Regions from separate parts of the Candidatus Enterococcus mansonii genome, predicted to be linked through region 1. Evidence: predicted binding sites of a transcription regulator. Region 1 holds the regulator's gene; each other region holds the start of a gene.
The links. The regulator CtsR, encoded in region 1, represses protease genes until heat stress. The targets are predictions, from matches to a motif close to TTGGTCAAAAAAGGTCAAANA.
Positions count from the first base shown of each region.

Region 2: clpP (ATP-dependent Clp endopeptidase proteolytic subunit ClpP) is a predicted target of CtsR. The motif match lies at 1,191-1,211, and genes of this name have one in related genera.
Region 3: clpB (ATP-dependent chaperone ClpB) is a predicted target of CtsR. The motif match lies at 890-910, and genes of this name have one in related genera.

Region 1 covers NZ_NGLE02000001.1:1,579,109-1,582,388, reverse strand. The annotation lists rRNA gene A5880_RS07300 (23S ribosomal RNA) at 1-110, shown strand, start outside; rRNA gene rrf (5S ribosomal RNA) at 204-319, shown strand; tRNA gene A5880_RS07290 (tRNA-Val) at 335-407, shown strand; tRNA gene A5880_RS07285 (tRNA-Lys) at 414-486, shown strand; tRNA gene A5880_RS07280 (tRNA-Leu) at 499-580, shown strand; tRNA gene A5880_RS07275 (tRNA-Thr) at 613-685, shown strand; tRNA gene A5880_RS07270 (tRNA-Gly) at 694-765, shown strand; tRNA gene A5880_RS07265 (tRNA-Leu) at 776-861, shown strand; tRNA gene A5880_RS07260 (tRNA-Arg) at 961-1,034, shown strand; tRNA gene A5880_RS07255 (tRNA-Pro) at 1,119-1,192, shown strand; gene A5880_RS07250 (CtsR family transcriptional regulator) at 1,350-1,817, shown strand; gene A5880_RS07245 (ATP-dependent Clp protease ATP-binding subunit) at 1,822-3,280, shown strand, end outside.
Region 2 covers NZ_NGLE02000001.1:646,134-649,413, forward strand. The annotation lists gene A5880_RS03060 (hypothetical protein) at 467-985, opposite strand; gene clpP (ATP-dependent Clp endopeptidase proteolytic subunit ClpP) at 1,292-1,888, shown strand; gene A5880_RS03070 (DsbA family protein) at 1,994-2,515, shown strand; gene A5880_RS03075 (hypothetical protein) at 2,530-2,733, opposite strand; gene whiA (DNA-binding protein WhiA) at 2,767-3,280, opposite strand, start outside.
Region 3 covers NZ_NGLE02000001.1:3,139,906-3,143,185, forward strand. The annotation lists gene dnaI (primosomal protein DnaI) at 1-24, shown strand, start outside; gene A5880_RS14720 (hypothetical protein) at 292-762, shown strand; gene clpB (ATP-dependent chaperone ClpB) at 1,148-3,280, shown strand, end outside.

The DNA of each region.
Region 1 (3,280 bases):
TTTCTTTAAGAAAGTAAGACCCCTGAGAGATGATCAGGTAGATAGGTTGGAAGTGGAAGTGCAGTGATGTACGGAGCGGACCAATACTAATCGGTCGAGGACTTAACCAAAGAAACGAAATAAAAAAGTGTTTCGGTCAATTGATTACGACTTCAATCCAGTTTTGAGTGAACAATCACTCATTTGAATACAACAACACCCAGTGTGGTGGCGATAGCGAGAAGGATACACCTGTTCCCATGCCGAACACAGAAGTTAAGCTTCTTAGCGCCGATTGTAGTGAAGGGTTTCCCTTTGTGAGAGTAGGACGTCGCCACGCTAAACGTGTTGTATTGGAGGTTTAGCTCAGCTGGGAGAGCACCTGCCTTACAAGCAGGGGGTCAGCGGTTCGATCCCGTTAACCTCCATTTTTTGAGCCGTTAGCTCAGTTGGTAGAGCATCTGACTTTTAATCAGAGGGTCGCAGGTTCGAGCCCTGCACGGCTCATAGAAATATTTTGCGGGTGTGGCGGAATTGGCAGACGCACTAGATTTAGGATCTAGCGCCTTACGGCGTGGGGGTTCAAGTCCCTTCACCCGCATTTTAGTCTCGCTTGAAATAAGGCGAAAATACGCCGGCTTAGCTCAGTTGGTAGAGCATCTGATTTGTAATCAGAGGGTCGAGGGTTCAAATCCTTTAGCCGGCATCCAGAATGCGGAAATAGCTCAGTGGTAGAGCACCACCTTGCCAAGGTGGGGGTCGCGGGTTCGAACCCCGTTTTCCGCTTAGCTTGTTCGCCGGGGTGGCGGAACTGGCAGACGCACAGGACTTAAAATCCTGCGGTGAGTGATCACCGTACCGGTTCGATTCCGGTCCTCGGCATTGCTTTGAAACACTGTGAATGACAATTGCGAAGTTGACAGAATAAATGTTGAAAAGTACAAAGCAGATAAATACATCTGGCTTTGATCCTTGTTTTAAGCACCCATAGCTCAACTGGATAGAGTGTTTGACTACGAATCAAAAGGTTAGGGGTTCGACTCCCTTTGGGTGCATAGTTAAAATGTTTGACTGCGATTTAGAAGGTATGGAGATTTGGTTCCTTTTAAACGTTTAGTCTTTTTTTATTATTATAGCTACGGGAAGTAGCTCAGCTTGGTAGAGCACTTGGTTTGGGACCAAGGGGTCGCAGGTTCGAATCCTGTCTTCCCGATTTAAGAACAGAGTAATTTTTCTGTTCTTTTTTTGTTTCATCTTTTATTAGGGATAATATGTATCTTTTTTTATCAATTGGGACATTCTCCTTTATTAAACCTTTGAAATTATGTATAATTAAGGTCAGTATTAGTCAAGGGGAAAGGATGAGTGTGATGAGTAATCAAAATACTTCAGATTTAATAGAAGCATATTTAAAGAAGATTCTTGAAGAAAGTAGTAAAATCGAGATTCGTAGAGCTGAAATGGCTCATTTATTCAATTGTGTTCCTTCCCAGATTAACTATGTTATTAACACACGTTTTACCATTCAACGAGGCTATTCTGTTGAGAGCAAACGTGGAGGCGGCGGATATATTAGGATTGCTAAAGTCCAGATTTCTGACAGCGATCAACTATTAAAGCAAATGGCTCAGTTTACAGGCAATGAGCTTTCAGAAAAAGATGCACTGATTTTTATACAGAAGTTATATGAAGAAGATGTGATTACAAAAAGAGAAGGAAACTTAATGTTATCCGTTCTTGGAAAACAAATTTTAGGCAAAGCTGGATCAAATGAAGATTATTTACGTGCTCAATTGATGCATTCATTTTTAGAACGTTTGAGTTATGAGGAGGAATGATAGTATGGATGAATTATTTACAGAAAGTGCCAAAGCGGTATTAGCTATTGCACAAGAAGAAGCAAAATATTTTAGGCATCAATCTGTTGGTTCAGAACATTTATTGCTGGCTTTAGTTTTAGAGCCAAATGGAATCGCAGGGAAATCTTTACGCCAATTGAATACAGATAAAAATGATATTCGCGAAGAAATAGAACATCTAACAGGATATGGAACAGTTAAATCCTATCCTAAAGGCACTTATTTACCTTATTCTCCTCGTGCAAAACAAATTTTTGCTTATGCGGGTGATGAAGCGAAACGTTTAGGTGCGCCAAATATTGGCACAGAGCATATTTTATTGGGCTTATTAAGGGATGAAGATATACTGGCGTCGCGTATTTTATTGAATCTAGGGTTAAGTTTGTCAAAAATGCGTCAGTTATTAATGAAGAAAATTGGTGTTACTGATCCACAAATGAGCGGTAATGTTGGACGGAGACGTAATAGCCAAGCACAAAAAGCAGCACCTAAGGGAACACCCACATTAGATTCTTTGGCACGTGATTTAACAAAATTGGCTCGCGAAAATAATCTAGATCCTGTTGTTGGTCGCTCGCAAGAAGTGAGACGTTTGATCCAGATATTAAGTCGTCGGACCAAAAATAACCCAGTATTAGTTGGCGAACCTGGGGTTGGTAAAACAGCGATTGCTGAAGGTTTAGCACAAAAAATTGTCAATGGTGAAGTTCCAGAAGATATGCAGGAAAAACGATTGATGATGCTAGATATGGGTGCGTTAGTCGCTGGTACAAAATATCGTGGTGAATTTGAAGATCGATTGAAAAAAGTGATTGATGAAATTTATCAAGATGGACAAGTAATTTTATTTATTGATGAGTTGCATACCTTGATTGGTGCAGGCGGTGCAGAAGGAGCGATTGATGCATCGAATATTCTAAAACCGGCACTTGCTAGAGGCGAGTTGCAAACAATCGGTGCCACTACTTTGGATGAATACCAAAAATATATTGAAAAAGATTCTGCTTTGGAACGACGCTTTGCTCGTGTGCAAGTTGATGAACCAACACCAGAAGAAGCGGAAGAAATTTTAAAAGGTCTGCGTTCTCGTTATGAAGAGCATCATGGAGTAGAAATCACAGATGATGCCTTGCACGCAGCAGTTCAGCTATCCGTACGCTATATTAATTCTCGCCAATTACCGGATAAAGCAATTGATTTAATGGACGAGTCAGCAGCCAAAGTACGTTTAGACTTAGCCGATGAGCCTTCAGAAATTAATGAATTACGTTTGGAAATCATTCGTTTGATTCAAGAAAAAGAACAAGCTATTCAATCGCAATCGTTTGAAAGTGCAGCAAGATTACGTCAAAAAGAGAAAAAAATGGCTCGGAAATTAGAAAATATTCTATTATTAGAACAAAAAGAAGCGTCAGGCTATGCTAATCGTGTGACAGAACAAG
Region 2 (3,280 bases), 930 kb from region 1:
TACTATGCTGTATTCTTTAGAATACTTTCTACAAAAAAAACATCCCATCAAATGAATGGGATGTCTTAGTGAGAATCCCATCTACCAAAGACAAACAGGACTCAAACATCTGCGAAATTTCTCAGTGTTCTAAGTCCTACACGATAAAATAATGACTAATACGTGATTGTTTTCTGTCTTCTTCATGGCAACGGTCTCCTCATTGTATAAAATCTATAAAGATTAAAATAGCATGTGATAAATAAAAGCTTTTGTTAACTATATACCGAATAAATGAGAATGTCAATAAAATTTGATAAAAAGATTCAGAAAATTCCGAAAAACTGTCTTTCCTTTCTTACTTAACGTTCATCAAAGAGACAAAATGAGCAGTTAAGCTTTTTAACAATAAACAAGCTGAATTGAATAAAAACAATCAAAAAAATGACTGCCTCTCAAAACATTGAGTTGCAGCCATTTTTTGTTTTTATGAATCTTTTTGGAAATAATATAAAGGCTTATGTGTTAAACGTTTCATTTGCCTTTTTTTATCTTCAATAATCGAAAGCAACTCTTCTGAGAAACTTTCTAAAATAACTCTTCCACCTTTGTACGTACTTCCCCCCATCGAAATCACTTCATCAGGAGTTAAGATCACTTTTCTATGAGCAATTTTTTTGAAAAATTCTTCTATCAAATAGGTTGGCAAGTAGAAATTATTTTGTGACGAAAATGATTCTAAATAAATAAAATCATCAATACTGATATAACAATCGTCCATCGAAATAAAGTTCACCGACTTATCAACATAGATATCTCTTTTTTGTAAAATCTCACTGATTTTTTTGTTCAGAAGATTCAATGTTTCAATTTCTTTTACAAAGTGCTCAAGCTCACGATAACGTACAGACTTGCGTTGATCGTAAGACACGCGTAATGCGACACCAATAGATACGATAACAGCTCCTATAAAGACGCCTGTCATTCCTGCAATAAAAACAACCATTCAGATTCCCTCACTCTATTCGTTCTTGTTTTTTTTAGTATAACACACTCTTTAACAAGGACAAAAAAATACGAAAAAAAAATCTCTCATTTTTTGCTACTTTTTCTATTGCCTTTCTATTTCTAAACGATTTTCTGATGTTTTGTTTGCAAATAACAATTTGAACATCAACTTCATTTTTTATCTGCAAAAAAGATGTGCGTCAAAGTTGACCTTTGTTGACCAATAAAGTATACTTTTTTTAAGCATTCACGTGTGCTTTGTGATAAAATGATTTGAAGAGCTTTTATATAGGAGGAATATACTATGAATTTAATACCAACAGTCATTGAACAGTCATCTCGTGGAGAAAGAGCATATGATATTTATTCACGTTTATTAAAAGATAGAATTATCATGTTAAGCGGCCCCATTGACGACAATGTAGCCAATTCAGTCATTGCCCAATTATTATTCTTGGATGCACAAGATTCTGAAAAAGATATTTATATCTACATTAACTCACCAGGTGGAAGTGTTTCTGCTGGTTTGGCCATTTTTGATACGATGAACTTTGTTAAAGCAGATGTACAAACAATCGTACTTGGTATGGCGGCTTCTATGGGAAGCTTCTTATTAACCGCTGGTACAAAAGGCAAACGCTTTGCATTGCCGAACGCTGAAATCATGATTCATCAACCACTTGGCGGTGCCCAAGGACAAGCTACTGAAATCGAGATTGCAGCAAAACATATCTTAGATACAAGAGATCGTTTGAATAAAATCTTAGCAGAGCGTACTGGACAACCACTTGAAGTTATTGAACGCGACACAGATCGTGATAACTTTATGACTGCTCAACAAGCAAAAGAATACGGCTTGATTGATGAAGTAATGGAAAATAGTCGTTCATTGAATCAATAGTCCATAGAGCCTAAAGTTTTCTTTGAAAATTTTAGGCATTTTTATTTATTCTTTCCATGAAAAACGATACACTAAAGATAGACGTAACGAAAGGATGGTAATAACATGGATATTTCAATTATTGATGCAACAAAAGTCACAACAAAAAACGGTCTAATGATCGGTGAGGATAGCGCGCCAGTGAAAATAGTAGAATTTATGAACGTTCGCTGCCCGTATTGCAAAAAATGGTTTGAAGAATCATTTGATCTTTTGAATAAATACGTCGAAGAAGGCAAAGTTCAACGAATTATTAAACTTTTCGATAAAGAAAAAGAAAGTTTACAGCGCGGAAATGTCATGCATCATCATATCAATTATGACTTGCCGAAAAAAGCGCTACTTGATATTAAACAAATGTATGCTACACAAGATCAATGGGGGCATCTTTCTTTAGAAGACGTGGCCGTTTTTGCCGAAGATAACCTACAATTGGCTAAAAAAGAGGATCCAGCAATTGTCGAAGCTGTAATTGCTGAAGCAACTGCTGCAAATATTAAATTTGTCCCGACTATTGTGATTGGTGACCATATCTTTGATGAGTCTGTAACAACAGAAGAACTAATCCGTTATATTGAAAATAACTAAAAAAAGAGACAAAGCTACTTTTTTGGCTTTGTCTCTTTTGCTTTAGATAATTGAGTTGACTTTGTTTTTTTCACTTTTGAGGAATCTTCAATTTCTTTTTGCGCGTCTTCATGAAAGCCCAAAATTTTATCCACGTCCTCTTTTCCAAGAAAATTGCCCAAGCCTTCTCCCAGTTGTTTGATTTGTCTCATGATAAAATCTTTATCTTCTACTCCCAACAGGATCACCAACTTTCTGTTATTATCTATAAGCTATGCACTTTTTTCTCTCAATTTATCAGCAAATTCATTGATTTTACGAATGCGATGATTAATTCCCGATTTTGAAATAGCACCTGACGGGATCATTTCACCTAGTTCCTTTAAACTGACTTCTGGATATTCCAAACGTAACTCAGCGATCTCTTGTAATTTTTCCGGCAACGCACCCAATCCAACTACACTTTCGATGTACTGAATATTTTCTATTTGTTTAGATGCGGCATCAATTGTTTTGTTTAGATTGGCTGTTTCACAATTAACTAATCGATTAACCGAATTGCGCATATCACGAACAATTCGTACATCTTCAAATTTCAACATTGAATTAGTCGCACCAATCAAAGTTAGAAAGTCCGCGATACGTTCAGCTCCTTTTAAATAGGAAATAAACCCATTTCGGCGTTCTAATGTTCTGGCATTCAAATCATAATAATTGAGCATCTGGCAAATATCATCATTATGTTCTTCATAGATCGAAAATATTTCTAAATGATAACGGCTCGTC
Region 3 (3,280 bases), 1.6 Mb from region 1:
GGAAATGATAGAAGAAATGGTTAGAGGATGTAATGAAGTGTAGTAGGTAACAAGAAACACAGCTCGTTTCTTCATTGTGTTTCTTTTCAGTTGGATTAAAAAAGATTGGAACAAAAGCGATTAACTCTGAGAAATAAAAGGAGTTGCTTTTGTTTCAGTGTTCATTTGGTTTTCAGGTGGCTGGGGTATGACTCATAGAGTGATGTTCCAGCCACTTTTAGGAATAGTAAATAATAATAGATAATGATAAATGATGAAACACATCATCAAAATAATGTTGGAGGCGATTTTATGAAAAAAATAGCAACGCCTATGTTAACATTCCTTCTATTGATTTCTTTAGGAGCGTGCACAGAAAATCAAAAAGAATCATCAAAAGGAAGTGAAGAAACGTCAATGAGTAGCCAAAACGATCAAGCAACGGATGACACATTTACTAGCAAGAAAAAAGAGAACGCTCAATCAATATTTACGGCGATTTTAACAGAAGACGCTAAAGAAAATGATACAAAAGATCAATCAATCCGCTTGGTTTTGAAGGAAGTAAAAGCGATTGAAGATCCAGAAAAAATAATTGCTATGATGGAAAATGATGGTGTCATTTTAAATGTAGTCAACGAACAATTAGCTGATGGAATCAACTATGAAAACTTAAAAAAAGGAGACAATATCCGATGTACATTAGTTGGATTACCCGCAATGACCAGATCAATACCTCCACAAATTGCTGGAAATTCAGTAATTAAAGTTGAAAAAATTTAAAACCTAAGCTCGTCTTAAAACGTGTTTTCCCTGTTTTAGTGGGTGAACGGACACTAATCTTTGCTAAAAAATAAATAAGTTGTATCATAAAAATAAGCAGAGAATATTCGCCAAAATGAGCAGTTTTCATTTGACCTTTATTGACCAATTGACTATAATTGATTTATAAGGTCAAAATTAATCAGACTTTAGTCCTTAGTAAAATAGTACAAAAGACGGAATTTTTTTTTAAAGATAAACAGTACTATTGAATTAGCTTAACTAGCTTTATGAGCTAGCCTTTTAGAAAAAAGATAAAATAGATTGTGGCAGAAGACACCGCTCTCCTATTTTTCTGCGAAGGCTAAGCAAGCTCGTTATACGTTTAAATTTAGGAGGTAATTCTATGAATATCGAGAAAATGACAACAACATTACAAGAAGCAATTGCTCAGGCGCAACAAATCGCTGTTACTCGTCATCATCAGGAAATCGATATTGCTCATTTATGGAAGATTTTTTTACAACCCAATCACTTTGGGCGTAATTTTTATACAGATGCAGGGGTAGATGTCGAATCCTTTGAACATGAAATTGATAAAGCAATTGATGAATACCCCAGTGTACAAGGTGGAAATGTTCAATATGGACAAAGCATGAGTCAAAATCTATTTAATTTATTGGGTGAAGCGGACAAATTAAGAGTAACGTTCCAAGATGAGTTTTTATCAACGGAAATTGTGATTTTAGCATTGATGAAGTTGAAAAATTATCGTTTAACAAAGTATTTAACAAATCAGGGAATCACAGAAAAAGAGCTACGTAAAAATATTGAAGATATTAGAGGGGGAGATCGTGTGACTTCTCAAAATCAAGAAGAACAATACAAAGCATTAGAAAAATACGGCGTAGATTTGGTGCAACAAGTTAAAAGCGGTAAGCAAGATCCGATTATCGGTCGTGATGAAGAAATTCGTGATGTAATTCGAATTCTTTCGCGTAAAACAAAAAACAATCCCGTTTTGATTGGTGAACCAGGTGTTGGTAAAACAGCGATTGTCGAAGGGTTAGCGCAACGGATTGTCCGTAAAGATGTGCCTGAAAACTTAAAAGATAAAACAATTTTCTCATTAGACATGGGAGCATTGATTGCTGGAGCGAAATTCCGTGGTGAATTTGAAGAACGTCTAAAAGCGGTTTTAAAAGAAGTGAAAAAAAGTGAAGGTCGTATCATCTTATTTATTGATGAAATCCATAATATTGTTGGCGCAGGAAAAACAGAAGGCAGTATGGATGCTGGAAACTTGTTAAAACCAATGTTAGCTCGTGGTGAATTACACTTAATTGGTGCAACAACATTAGATGAATATCGCCAATATATGGAAAAAGACAAAGCATTAGAACGTCGTTTCCAAAAAGTCTTAGTGAAAGAGCCAACTGTAGAAGATACCATCAGTATTTTACGTGGGTTGAAAGAACGGTTTGAAATCCATCATAGCGTGAATATCCATGATAATGCGTTAGTTGCTGCTGCAACTTTATCTGATCGTTACATCACGGATCGTTTTTTACCTGACAAAGCGATTGATTTAGTGGATGAAGCAAGTGCAACGATTCGTGTTGAAATGAACTCAATGCCGACAGAATTAGATCAAGTTACACGTCGTTTGATGCAGTTGGAAATCGAAGAAGCGGCATTGAAAAAAGAATCAGATGATGCAAGTAAAAAACGTTTGACTACACTCCAAGAAGAATTGGCAGATCTTCGAGAAGAAGCCAATGCGATGAAAATGCAATGGGAAACAGAAAAAGAAGAAGTCAATGCTGTCAGTACTAAACGTGGAGAAATTGATAAGGCTAAACATGAATTAGAAGATGCAGAAAATAATTATGATTTAGAACGAGCAGCCGTGTTGCGTCATGGGACAATTCCTAAATTAGAAGAAGAATTAAAAGAGCTTGAAGCCAAAAATGCTAAAGATAATGTGAAAATGGTGCAAGAAGCAGTTACTGAAAATGAAATTGCTCAAGTGGTTGGACGTTTAACAGGTATTCCTGTGACCAAACTGGTTGAAGGTGAACGTGAAAAATTAATGAAATTAAACGAAACACTCCATAAACGAGTGATTGGTCAAGATGAAGCAGTCGATGCTGTTAGTGATGCGGTGATTCGTTCCCGTGCAGGCCTGCAAGATCCAAATCGCCCACTTGGTTCCTTCTTGTTTTTAGGACCAACTGGTGTTGGTAAAACAGAATTAGCCAAAGCATTAGCGGAAGATTTGTTTGATTCAGAGGATCATATGGTGCGAATCGACATGAGTGAGTATATGGAAAAACACAGTGTATCACGTCTAGTTGGAGCACCTCCAGGTTATGTTGGTTATGAAGAAGGCGGTCAATTGACTGAAGCAGTTCGTCGTAATCCTTATACAATTGTTTTGTTGGATGAAATCGAAAAAGCCCATCCAGATGTATTCAATATTTTATTACAAGTGCTAGATGATGGTCGCTTGACTGACTCTAAAGGAAGAGTCGTTGAT